Regions from separate parts of the Paraburkholderia sp. 22099 genome, predicted to be linked through region 1. Evidence: predicted binding sites of a transcription regulator. Region 1 holds the regulator's gene; each other region holds the start of a gene.
The links. Region 1 encodes FNR, which switches genes on or off when oxygen is low (the NO sensors DNR and NnrR bind a similar motif). Its sites were predicted from a motif close to TTGATNNNNATCAA; they were not measured.
Positions count from the first base shown of each region.

Region 2: the regulator FNR is predicted to act here: its motif matches at 1,605-1,618, upstream of hemN (oxygen-independent coproporphyrinogen III oxidase).
Region 3: the regulator FNR is predicted to act here: its motif matches at 2,176-2,189, upstream of ACTJLC_RS00610 (type IV pili methyl-accepting chemotaxis transducer N-terminal domain-containing protein).

Region 1 covers NZ_JBQEPU010000028.1:68,011-72,282, forward strand. The annotation lists gene ACTJLC_RS23960 (DUF1488 domain-containing protein) at 1-24, shown strand, start outside; partial or broken gene ACTJLC_RS23965 (zinc-dependent alcohol dehydrogenase family protein) at 103-1,088, shown strand; gene fnr (fumarate/nitrate reduction transcriptional regulator Fnr) at 1,173-1,961, opposite strand; gene ACTJLC_RS23975 (response regulator) at 1,954-2,385, opposite strand; gene ACTJLC_RS23980 (response regulator transcription factor) at 2,645-3,292, opposite strand; gene ACTJLC_RS23985 (PAS domain-containing sensor histidine kinase) at 3,289-4,272, opposite strand, start outside.
Region 2 covers NZ_JBQEPU010000001.1:152,209-156,480, reverse strand. The annotation lists tRNA gene ACTJLC_RS00645 (tRNA-Val) at 1-49, shown strand, start outside; gene ACTJLC_RS00640 (uracil-DNA glycosylase family protein) at 413-1,012, shown strand; gene ACTJLC_RS00635 (DUF488 domain-containing protein) at 1,067-1,462, shown strand; gene hemN (oxygen-independent coproporphyrinogen III oxidase) at 1,738-3,147, shown strand; gene ACTJLC_RS00625 (hypothetical protein) at 3,208-3,411, opposite strand; gene ACTJLC_RS00620 (NnrS family protein) at 3,616-4,272, opposite strand, start outside.
Region 3 covers NZ_JBQEPU010000001.1:146,625-150,896, forward strand. The annotation lists gene narJ (nitrate reductase molybdenum cofactor assembly chaperone) at 1-65, shown strand, start outside; gene narI (respiratory nitrate reductase subunit gamma) at 62-790, shown strand; gene ACTJLC_RS00600 (peptidylprolyl isomerase) at 810-1,589, shown strand; gene ACTJLC_RS00605 (SirB2 family protein) at 1,662-2,063, shown strand; gene ACTJLC_RS00610 (type IV pili methyl-accepting chemotaxis transducer N-terminal domain-containing protein) at 2,283-4,157, shown strand; gene ACTJLC_RS00615 (response regulator) at 4,154-4,272, shown strand, end outside.

The DNA.
Region 1 (4,272 bases):
GGGTATTTCCGCTTTTGCGACTGACTTCGCGTGAGGCGGCCGGGCGTGCGGCCTGTTTCAATGCGTTCGGATGCGCCGGCCGCCACCTTCGAGGAGACCCTGATGCGTGCGATGGTATTCGACGGCAGCGCGTCGTCGCTGCGTGAGCGGGATATGCCTGATCCGACGCCAGGCCCTGGGCAGATCCTGATCGATGTGCATACCTGCGGCGTGTGCCGCACCGATCTCCATCTGATCGACCATGAGTTGGAGCACCCGAAACAGCCCGTGATTCCGGGCCATGAAATCGTCGGCACGGTGGCCGAACTCGGCGCGGGCGTGACGGGCTTCGCCGTCGGCGACCGGGTGGGGGTGCCGTGGGTGGGCCGCACCTGCGGGCATTGCCGCTACTGCCTGTCGGCGCGGGAAAATCTCTGCGACGAGGCCGGCTTCACCGGTTATACGATCGACGGCGGTTACGCCGAGCGCACCGTCGCCGACAGCCGCTACTGCTTTCATCTGCCGGAGCACTACACGGATATCGAGGCGGCGCCGCTGCTGTGCGCCGGCCTGATCGGCTATCGCACCTTGAGCATGGCGGGCGACGCGCGGCGGATCGGCATCTACGTTTCGGCGCGGCGGCGCATATCGTCGCGCAGGTCGCGCGTCATCAGCAGCGCACGGTGTACGCGTTGACGCGTCCGGGCGACGATGCGGCCCGGCAACTCGCGCTGCGTCTCGGCGCGGCCTGGGCGGGCGGCAGCGATGAGACGCCGCCCGACGAACTGGATGCCGCGTTGCTGTTCGCGCCGGTCGGCGCGCTCGTTCCGCAAGCTCTGCAAGCGGTGGCGAAAGGCGGTGTGGTGGTGTGCGGCGGAATTCACATGAGCGACATTCCGTCGTTCCCGTACGCGTTCCTATGGGGCGAGCGGCGCGTGGTGTCGGTCGCCAATCTGACCCGCGACGACGGGCTCGCCTTCATGCGCATCGCGGACGAGACGCGCCTCGCGATCGAAACGACGACGTATCCGCTGACGGATGCCAACCGCGCGCTGAGCGACCTGCGTGACGGCAGACTGACGGGCGCGGCCGTGCTCAGCATTCGCTAGCGTGAGCGGTTCGGGCGCGGTCCGCGTCGCCCCGCGTTTTGCGGTGCGTTCGGGCGAGAACCGCACCGCGGATCAAACCCGGAATCACACCCGCACGAGGCCCGCGTGATCCACGATCCGGATATCCTTGCCGCGTATGTCGACCAGTCCGTCGCGCTGGAACTTGGAGAGCATCCGGCTCACCGTTTCGAGCTTGATGCCCAGGTAGCTGCCGATTTCCTCGCGTGTCATGCGCAGATGAAATTCCGCCGGCGAATACCCGCGCAGCCGCAGGCGGTCCGACATATTCAGCAGGAACGTCGCCACCCGCTGATCGGCGGACATGGTGCCGAGCAACAGCATCTGTGACGACTCGCGCACGATCTCGCCGCCCATCATCCGGTGCAGGTGCTGCTGGACGGCCTTGACCTCGCGGCACATGGCTTCGAGCAGATGGAACGGGATGATGCAGACCTTGCTGTCCTCGAGCGCCACGGCGTCGCAACTATGGTGGCCGGAGCACACTCCGTCCAGCCCCAGCGAGTCGCCGGCGAGATGAAAACCGGTCACCTGCTCGCGGCCGTCGCGATGCATGACGACCGTCTTGAACGAGCCGGCGCGCACCGCATAGATGCTCTGAAACGAATCGTTCGCGCGGTAGATGGTCTCGCCCTGCTTGATGGTCCGCGACGGGCAGATGAGCGATTCCATCCGTTGCAATTCCTCGGATGTCAGCCCTTGCGGCATGCAGATGGAGCGCATCGAGCAGGCCGTGCAACGTACCGCGTCGTTGCGCGGCGCCCGCGCGGTTGCCGGCTCGGCTGCGGGAGCGGGCGAGGCTTGCCGGGTCTTAAGCGAGGGCGACGTGACGGAATAGACGGCAACGTCAGACATGATGTGCTCCAGGTTGAGGAAGGGTGCGCGCGCGATGTTCGCCGGCGATCCGCTGGATCGCGTTGCGCGCTAGATTGAATTCGCTGGTCTTGTCGAAAAAGTAGTGAGCGCCGCTCGCGAGGCATGCGCGCCGGAACCAGGCGCCTGAACGGTTCGTCAGCACCATGACGATCACATGCGGCATGCGTTGGGCAAGCAAAGCGAGCAACTCCATGCCGGTGCCGCCGTTCAGATGCAGTTCCGTCACGACCAGATCGACCGCGCCGGCGGCGATGCCCGCGAATGCCGCGCCGGGCTCCTCGGCTTCGCCGACGATCTCGACGCCGTCGAGCGCGCCGAACAGCGCGGCGATACGGTGCCGCACCAATGCTGCATCGTCGACGAGAAAGACGCGCAGGGCGGGGTGGTCAGTGCTTGAGTTCATGGCTCGAAGTATCGGTCGCGCCGTATCTAAATGAAATCGGCGTCGAATGAACTTCGAGTAGGCGAGAGGGAGGCGCTGTAGGGCGTTTCCTACAGCGGGTGGAGTGGAGCGGGGATCGACGAGTGCGCTAAGTGGACGGAGTGCGCAATGGGCGCAATGGGCGCAATGGGCGGCTGGCGCGGCAGGTTAGAGCGGGAACGCGCGGCGGCGGGGTCCGTGCGCGTCGTGACCCGCAAGCCGATGCGAGCCGCGCGGGCGTTCAGATGTCGTCCTCGTCGCTGACCAGCTTGTGACGCATCGCATAGCGCACCAGCGCCGCATCGTGCGGCATCTGCATTTTCTCGAGGATGCGCGTCTTGTACGTGCTCACGGTCTTGGCGCTCACACACAGTTCGGCCGCGATCTCGGTGATCGTCTGACCGGTGGCGATGCGCTTCAATACGTCGAATTCCCGATCGGACAGACGCTGATGCGGCAGCAGATCGGTGGGTTCGTTCAGGCTCTGCGCGAACCGCTCGGCCATCGCGAGGCTCACGTAGACACCGCCCGCGGCGACCTTGGTCACGGCGGCCACCAGCTCGGCGCTCGCGCTTTCTTTCGTCAGATAACCGGACGCGCCGGCCTTGAACGCGCGCACCGCGTATTGCTGCTCGGCGTGCATGGTCAGCACGAGAATGCGCAGCGTCGGCTTTTCCTCCTTGATCTGCTTGATCAACTCGACGCCGTTGCGGCCGGGCATGGACAGATCGAGCACCAGCACGTCGGCGGCCCGCTCGCGGATCAGCGCGACGGTGCTCGGGCTGTCGTTCGCTTCGCCGACCACTTCGAAGCCGCTTGCGCCCTGCAGGATATGGCGCAGACCGTCGCGCACCAGCGCATGGTCGTCGGCGATCAGGACGCGGGTCATGTTTGCATCTCCTGCATTTGCACGGTTTCCGCCGGAATGGTGACGGTCAGCACGAAGCCTTCGCCTTGCGCGGTATGAATGTCGACCGCGCCGCCGAGCATGTGCGCGCGTTCGCGCACGCCGAGCAAGCCGAACGACTTGCCGGCCGGCTCGGCTGCCTGCTGCGCGCCCTGGCCGTTGTCGGCGATGCGCAGCACGAAGGTCTGTTCCGCCGCGCGCAGGCTCAGCGTGACCAGTGTGGCGTCGGCATGGCGCGCGACATTGGTGAGCGCTTCCTGCACGATGCGGAACAGCGCGGTGGCGCCCGCCGGCGTGAAGCGCGCGTCGCCGGTTTCGATGTCGCGCTCCACGTCGATGCCGTAGCGGTTGGTGAAGTCGTTCGCGAGCCATTCGATCGCGGGAATCAGCCCGAGGTCGTCGAGCATGACCGGCCGCAGATCGGCGGCGATGCGCCGCACCGAGGCCACCGTCATGTCGATCAGCCGGCGCATGCCTTGCAGTTGTTCACGCACCGGTGCGCTCGCCGACGCATCCAGCGCCTGTTCGACCGACGAGATGTCCATTTTCAGCGCGGTGAGTTGCTGGCCGAGATCGTCGTGCAGTTCGCGCGCGATGCGCGTTTTCTCGTCTTCGCGGATGTTCTGCAAATTGGCCGACAGTTCGCGCAGCTCCTCGCGCGCCTGCTGCTGCGCGCGCTCCGCCTTGACGCGTTCCGTGACGTCACGCAGCATCACCGTGTAAAGGCGCGTGTTGCCGTCGCGGATCTGCGAGATCGACGCCTCCAGCGGGAATTCCTCGCCGTTGGCGCGCGAGCCCGATAACAGCCGCTGCCTGCCCATCTGCCGGTCCGACACGCCTGTCTCGCCGAACTGCTCGACATGCCGCGAATGGGCCGCGCGAAACCGTTGCGGGATGAAGCGGTCGAGCGAGGAGCCGATCGCGTCCATGGCGGAACAGCCGAACACCTGTTCCGCCATCGG
Region 2 (4,272 bases), on a different contig from region 1:
CGCCCTTACAAGGCGTAGGTCGGGAGTTCGAGCCTCTCAGCACCCACCATACCGTTTCGCGATTCGCGCCGACCAAGTCGCGATCTATCCGCTGCAGTACTCTAAAACCCGCGTGGCTATTGGCTCCGCGGGTTTTTTGTCGTCGCTGGATCTCGCGATGGTCCGTTGAATGCCGGCGCGGACCACGCCGATAGCGGAGTCGATTCCCGTCACGATGAATGATCCCGATGATGATCGTTGCATCGACCATATCGAATACTTACGGCCGCGGGCTCGACGATATGCGATCAGATCCGGCATCAGCGGGTGTGACCGGGCGTCTCCAGTCCGCAGCATCGCGCGACGTATGCTACTGCAATACGCGTGGCAAACGCCATGCATCACGCCAATCTGGAAATGACGTGGCCGCACAATGAACAAAGACTCGTGTTCCTCGCTCGATTCGCTTCTGGCTGACGTGCGTGCCTGCCGGGCATGTGCGCCGCACCTGCCGCTCGGTCCTCGCCCGATCGTGCGAGCCGGGGCCGACGCGCGCATTCTGATCGTCGGACAGGCGCCGGGCGCGCGCGTGCACGCATCGGGCATTCCGTGGGATGACGCGAGCGGCGACCGCCTTCGAAACTGGCTCGGAATCGACGCCGCCACATTTCACGACGAGTCGCGCTTCGCGATCATTCCGATGGGATTCTGTTATCCGGGACGGGGCAACGGCGGTGACAAGCCGCCGCGTCGCGAGTGTGCGCAACTCTGGCTGGACAGTCTGCTGGGAAAACTGCCGGACATTCAATTGACCTTGCTCATCGGCCAGTATGCGCAACGGCATTTTCTCGGCGCCCGCCGCAAGGCTTCGCTGACTGAAACGGTCAGGGCATGGCGCGAATACGCGCCGGCCTTCGTTCCGCTACCGCACCCGTCGCCACGCAACCAGCCGTGGTTTCAACGGCATGCGTGGTTCGAAAGCGAAGTGCTTCCGATGTTGCACGAGAGGATCGCGCAACTCATACGAACATGATCTGAGACGAGCCGGGTAATCTGTATGGACACACCTATTCGAACGGAGCAAGGAATGCCGCATTCGAACCGCGAAGGGTTGAGGATTTTCATCAAGAGGGCGTATGAGGAGGCGACGCAGGATGATGGCTATCGCGTCCTCGTGGATCGGCTCTGGCCTCGCGGCCGCAGCAAGGAGAGATTGGCGCTCGACCAATGGGCGCGCGACATCGCGCCAAGCGCCGCCTTGTGCGAATGGTTCGGACACAAGCCGGAGCGATGGGAAGTCTTCCAGCAACGCTATCGGCACGAACTCGATGCTGAAGAACTTCGAGAACGCATGCGGTCGCTCCTGGCTGATGCGAAGGGACAACCCATTACGCTCGTGTACGGCGCGAAGGACGAGGAGCATAACCAGGCCATCGTGCTGCGAGACGTCCTCGCGCATTTCGCGGCGGAATCAAACCGCTAAACCTTTCGGATCCACCACGTACGCGCGGGCGGCACGCTTGCACGCAAGCTGTAGAAAAATTCTATATCTTCGTCCGCCTCGCGCTTCCACACGACAGCGGCGACGACGAGTAGAGCAGCAGCGTTGCCGGAACCGCCCTTCGCTGACATAAATCAAGGCTGTCCAGATTCCAGACCGGACAATCAGGCAACGATTGCCGCACATGCCGTATGTGCGGATATGTTCCCGTCAACAGGAATCGATATGCCACAACCTCCAGAGAGGGGAATGCTCCCGTGAACGCGCCGCTGCCCCATGCCGGCTCCGCCCTCGACATCGAGATCTCCGAAACGCTGATTCGCCGGTTTGACAATCTGGGTCCGCGTTACACGTCCTACCCGACGGCTGACCGGTTCACGAGCGATTTCGACGAACGGTCCTACCGAACGTACCTGGGCGAACGAGCCGAGGCCGCCAGCAATCCGCCGCTGTCGATCTACGTGCACCTGCCGTTTTGCGAGTCGCTGTGTTACTTCTGCGCCTGCAACAAGATCATCACCCGCGACCACGGCAGGGCGGCGGAATATCTGCGCTATCTCGGCCGGGAGATGGATCTGGTCGTGCCGCATCTGGGCCGCGACCGCCGCACGCAGCAATTGCATCTAGGTGGAGGTACACCGACGTTTTTCAGTCTCGCGGAACTCGCGCAGCTAATGGATATGCTGCGAGGCCATTTCGATTTCGCACCGGAGGCCGAACTCGGTGTGGAAATCGACCCCCGCACCGTGGATGGCGCCACGCTGTCCGCATTGGCCGCTCTGGGATTCAACCGCACGAGCTTCGGCGTGCAGGATTTCGATCCTGCGGTCCAGCAGGCGGTGAATCGCATCCAGCCGCTCGGCATGGTGGAGAAGGCGCTGGCCGCAAGCCGCGATGCGGGCTTCCAGTCGGTGAATGTCGATCTCATCTATGGCCTGCCGCGACAGTCGCTTGCGAGTTTCAATAGCACGCTCGACCACATCATTCGTTTGTCGCCGGACCGTATCGCGCTGTACAACTATGCGCACCTGCCACAACGGTTCAAGGCGCAACGGCTGATAGTCGATAGCGAGTTGCCCTCGGCGGAAGAGCGTTTGGGCATATTCGCCCTGTCCACGCGACGGCTCCTCGAGGCCGGATATGTTTACATCGGCCTCGATCATTTTGCAAAGCCGGAAGACGAACTGAGTCGCGCGCTACAAAACAAAAGCTTGCATCGCAATTTCCAGGGCTATACCACCAGGGCGGAATGCGATCTGATTGGTTTTGGCGTATCCGCTATCGGGAAGGTCGGCAGTTCCTACAGCCAGTCGACGCGCTCCCTGCAAACGTACTATCAGCATCTGGAAGAAGGGCGATTGCCCGTTGAAAAAGGACGAGCGCTGAGCGCCGACGATCTTCTGCGCCGGGAAGTCATCATGACGCTGATGTGCAGCATGCCGCTAGACTTCGACCGGATCAATCGGGTTCACGGAATCGATTTTGCCCAGTATTTTTCGCATGAACTGGCGAGGCTGCAACCCTACGAGGAAGCCGGACTGTTGAAAACGGATGCGCATGGAATCTCGGTTACGGCAAAAGGACGTCTGTTCGTGCGCGCCATTGGAATGGTGTTTGACCGGTATCTCGGCCAGCCGACCGCGTCATCCTATTCGAAGCTGATCTAGAGAACCAGCATCGAGCGACATTGTCAGGATCGATCTCCGTAGGGAGCCAAACCATCCGGATCAATGGAGTCCATACCGCGCCACCGCTTGCAGGATCGCTTGCCCATGTTCGGTCAAGTGAACGCGCCTCGTGTTCGGCGCGATCTGTTCGAACGTGGCGAGCCGGCGTTCGAGTAGTACTTCGAGGTCGGCGTGACTCAGGTCATGGTGATCGGTTGCGCTCCCGACCAGGATGAGCGCGGCAACTTCATGCGGACTGAGCATGGGCTTCTCCTCGAAGACAAGGAATCTCATTGAAGCCGAACGTGGCAGTGTTCGACTGCGCGCATCGGCACGCCGTCGACGAGCGCCACTGGAACCCGGCCGAAACCGGGATCATCGGCTTCAATAAACGTATATTCATAGTAGTTGTTTCGATCCGATGATCGATGTGCATTTTGTCGCATGCCAATGGCCGGAGGACGCATGTCAACCGGGCTTTCCATCCACACGTGGCGAAGTCAGATAAGGCACGTATTTGAGCAGGTAAACGACCAGCGCCGCGGCCCAGCACACGCCTGCTGCGTCGACCCACGCGGCCGTTGCACTATTGGCTAACCACGGCCCAAAGACACGCAGAAGGGCGGCCGCGATCATCAGCCAGTAGCTCGCGATCTCCGCGCGGCCCGCGACGAGCATGCGCCCTGTATGACCGAGCGCCGTGCGCGTGATCATCGCGATGATCGCGCATCCCATGGCCCCGACCGTTAGCGCGTGAATCGCAAGAGAGTGCGGCACGATGCCCATTGCCGCCAGGGCGAGCATCACGAGGCCGACGGGAATCCATGCATAGGCTGCGTGAAGAATCCAGAGAATCGGCCGTGAAAGGACTCGCCACGAATGCCAGCCCGCGATTCTCGCCGCGTGGACCGCGGCGGCGATTCCGGCGCTGGCGACGATCAACGCGGAGGGCGCGGCGAAGGCATCCGCGAGCAACGCCACGATGACGGTGGGCGTGGCGAGCATTTCAACGAACTTCCAGCGTTTCGCCGTGAATCCAGGCATCGCGTTCATCGTGAACATCGGAATCACGCGTCCGGCGATGACCGTCACGAACATGATCGCGAGTCCGGTTGCCGCATACGC
Region 3 (4,272 bases), on a different contig from region 1:
CACGCCAGCCGGAACATGGTCAACCCGGTCAACCCGGTCAATCCGCGCATGGAGCGTCCACATGAATATCGCCGCGCACACCTTCTTCTTCAGCGTCTATCCGTACATTTGCCTCGCCGTGTTCCTGCTGGGCAGTCTCGCGCGCTTCGACCGCGATCAGTACACGTGGAAGAGCGATTCGTCGCAGCTTCTGCGCGCGGGCCAATTGCGCTGGGGAAGCAACCTGTTTCACATCGGCATCCTGTTCCTGCTGTTCGGGCACACGGTGGGCCTGCTGACGCCGCATTTCCTCTACGAGCCGTTCATCAGCGCGCAGCACAAGCAACTGCTGGCGATCATTTCGGGCGGGACGGCCGGCCTCATCTGCTTCGCCGGTCTGAGCGTGCTGCTGCACCGGCGCATCTTCGATCCGCGCATCCGTCTCACGAGCCGGCGGACCGATCTGGCGATTCTCGTGATTCTCTGGGTGCAACTCTGCCTCGGCCTGCTCACGCTGCCCTACTCGTTCGCCGACCGGGGCGATGCGCATACCATGCTGGCGCTCGCCGACTGGGCGCAGCGCATCGTGACGTTCCGCCCCGACGCAAGCGGCCTGCTCGCGGTCGAGTGGCCGTTCAAGGTGCATATCGTGCTCGGCATGACGATCTTCCTGCTGTTCCCGTTCAGCCGGCTGGTCCATGTGTGGAGCGGCTTCGCATCGGTCGCGTACCTGGTGCGCCCTTATCAACTGGTGCGCTCGCGGCGCCTGAACGTGCCGGCCGGTCATCAACAGCCGCGTCGCCGAATCTGACTCGCAGGAGGATCGAAACATGCAAGAGAATCTGTCCGCCGTCGCAACCGTCAATGGGATTGCGCTGCATGGCGGTGGCGACATGCTGTCCGCCGAGGATTTACGCCAGCGTGCGTGCATCGAACTGCTGCGCCAGTCCGCCATCGAGGCAGGTCTGCTCGCCGCGGACGACCCGCTGCCCACCGACGGCGCCATCAGCGTCGCCGCCTCCGAGGCGATCGACGCCTTGCTGGAGCGCGCATTGCAATTGCCTGAACCGACCGAGGACGCCTGCCGCCGCTACCATGCCGCGCATCGAAACCGCTACGCCGTCGGCGAGCGGGTGCGTGCGCGTCATGTGTTGTTCGCCGTCACGCCCGGCGTCGATATCGGCGCGCTGCGCAAGCGCGCCGAAGCGTGCCTGCTGGATCTGCGCTGCGACGATGCGGCAGCCGACGACCGCTTCGCCCGCGTGGCGCGGGATCTGTCGAACTGTCCGAGCGGCGGCGCGGGCGGAGACCTCGGATGGCTGCGCGCCGACGAATGCGCGCCCGAGTTCGCCAAAGCACTGTTCGGCCGACCGGACATCGGCGTATTGCCGCAACTCGTGCACAGCCGCTTCGGCCTGCACGTGGTCGAGGTCATGGAGCGGGACGCCGGCGCCGTGCCCGCCTTCGAGGCGGTGCGCGAGGCGGTCGCGCAGGCGCTGCGCCAGCAGACCTTCGCCACGGCGCTGCGCCAGTACGTCAGCGTGCTCGCGGGCCGGGCCGCTATCGCGGGCGTGGACCTCGATGCCGCGGCCACGCCCCTCGTCCAGTAGTCTTTTCAGTATCCGTCCGGCTGTCGCGGCTGTCGCGGTTGTGCCGGCTCTGCATTTCGCCGGAGGAGCGGCATGCCGTTGATCGACATCTATCCGCTGCTTAAATTCAGCCATGTCTCGCTGGTGGGTTGCAGCGGCGCGTTTTTCGCGGTGCGCGGCGCGGCCGTGCTGACGGGCCGGGGCTGGCCGATGCGCAGTCACTGGCGAATCCTCAGCTATGTCATCGACTCGCTGTTGCTGGCCGCGGGCGTCACGCTGTGGCTCATGCTGCGCCTGAACCCCGCGCGCGACGTGTGGCTAGGCGCGAAGCTTCTGCTGCTCCTGCTATACATCGTGGCCGGTTCGCTCGCCGTCAAGCGCGGACACACGATGGTCGTGCGCGGCGCCTTCTACGGAGGCGCGATCAGCCTGTACCTGCTGATCGCGTCGATTGCGCTCACGCACGATCCGCTCGGTTTGCTGGGGCGCTGGTAGTCGTGATTTCCTTTCCGGTTCTCCGCGCATCGCCCGGCGCGGGGTTTCGCAAAAGCATCGACGAAGGCGGCGCGGCGTCTCGCCATACCGGAACCGTGGAACACGCTTCGAATTGATCTGGATCAGTTCTTTCAGGTGCACCGCCGGTGACTATATCGCCTAAGCTTTCGGGCGCTGGGCGAGCCCGTTTCAACCGTCTGGAGCGATCCAGGAACCCACATGAGCAGATTCCGGACACTCGCCGCCAAGCTCGGCATCATCGGCGGCACGCTGCTGCTGGTGGCGTTCGCTTCCATCGGCTACACGCTCTGGGCAAGCTGGCAACTGGAGGGCGGCGCGGCCGCCGTCAACGAAGCGGGCCGCATGCGCATGCAAACGTGGCGGCTCGCGCAGACGCTTGCGCGTGGCGACACGCTGTTGGCGAAGACGCAGGTCGACCAGTTCGAGCAAAGCGTCGCCCTGTTGCGCGACGGCGATCCATCGCGGCCCTTGCTCGTGCCGCGCGATGCGGGCTCGACGGCCGCCTTCGCCGACGTGCAGCGCACCTGGCAAATAGTACGGGCGGCATGGACCGCCTCGCCCGCGCCGGACCCGAGCGAGGCCGCGAAGCAGGCCGAGGCCTTTGTCGGACACATCGACGTGCTCGTCTCCGCGATCGAAGTGCGCCTCGCCTATCTGACCACCATCCTGAACCTGCTGCAGGTTCTCATGATCGGCCTGACCATCGCCAGTGCGGTAACGCTGCTCTACTCGGCGTATCTGTTCGTCTTCAATCCGCTTGAGCGGCTCAGATCCGGCCTCACGCGCGTGCGCGAGGGCGATCTGTCGGCGCGGATCGCGGTGGAGTCGAGCGACGAGTTCGGCGCCGTCTCGGAAGGCTTCAACCAGATGACGGAAACCTTGCAGGAGCTCTACCAGAATCTCGAAGTCAAGGTCGAGGAGAAGACGGTGCGGCTCGCCGCACAGCATGCGCGATTGACCGCGCTGTACGAAGCGAGCGCGTTCGCGGCGCACGCCTCGACGCTCGATGAACTGGCCGATGGTTTCGCGAGGCAGGTGAGACGCGCCGCGAAGGCGGATGCATCGGCGATTCGCTGGTCCGACGAAGCGAACTTGCGCTATCTGCTGGTGGCGTCGGACGGCCTGCCCCGCCACGTGATCGACCGCGAACAGTGTATTCCGACGGGCGATTGCCATTGCGGCCAGGCCGTGGCCCACGCGGACACGCGCGTGATCCCTATCCGGCTGGACGGTACGGGACTGCTGCGCGACTGCGGACAAGCGGGCTTCACGACCGTCATCAGCGTTCCGGTGCAACTGCAGGACCGCATGATCGGCGAGATGGATCTGTTCTACCGCGCCCCCACCGCGCTCAGTGGCGAAGACCGCGCGTTGCTGGAGACGATGGCGAGCCATCTCGCTGTCGCGATCGAAGGGCTCAGGGCCGGCGCGCTCGAACGTGAAGCCGCCGTTGCCGCGGAGCGAAGCCTGCTCGCGCGGGAAATGCACGACTCCATCGCGCAAAGCCTCGCGTTCATGAAAATCCAGACCGCCCTGCTGCGCGGCGCGCTCAAGGACGCCGACGCACCGCGCACGGAACGCACGATCGGTGAGCTCGAGGCCGGCATTCACGAAAGCCTCTCCGACGTGCGGGAATTGCTGATGCACTTTCGTACCCGCACCAACGCCGAGGACATCGTTCCCGCGCTGCAAACCACCCTGAAAAAGTTCGAGCACCAGACGGGGCTGGTTACGCATCTGTCAATCGAAGGTACGGGTGTTCCGTTGCCCGCCGACGTGCAAGTGCAGGTGCTGCATGTCGTGCAGGAAGCGCTGTCCAACGTGCGCAAGCATGCGCACGCGCGCGAGGTATGGCTGGACGTCCAGCAGACGCCGCAGTGGCGCGTGGAAGTCCGGGACGACGGCTGCGGCTTCGCGACGGAGGCCACCGCCCAGGACGAAACACATGTGGGCTTGCGCATCATGCACGAACGGGCCGAGCGCATCGGCGCCGACGTCGACATTGCGTCGGTGCCGGGCTCGGGCACCTGCGTCGTGCTGACGCTACCCGAACGCAGGAGACTGGCAGCATGACCGAACATAAACAGATTCGCGTTCTCGTGGTCGACGACCATTCTCTTTTCCGGCGTGGCGTGATTGCGCTGCTGACGATCGATTCGCGATTCGTCGTGGTGGCCGAGGCCGGCGA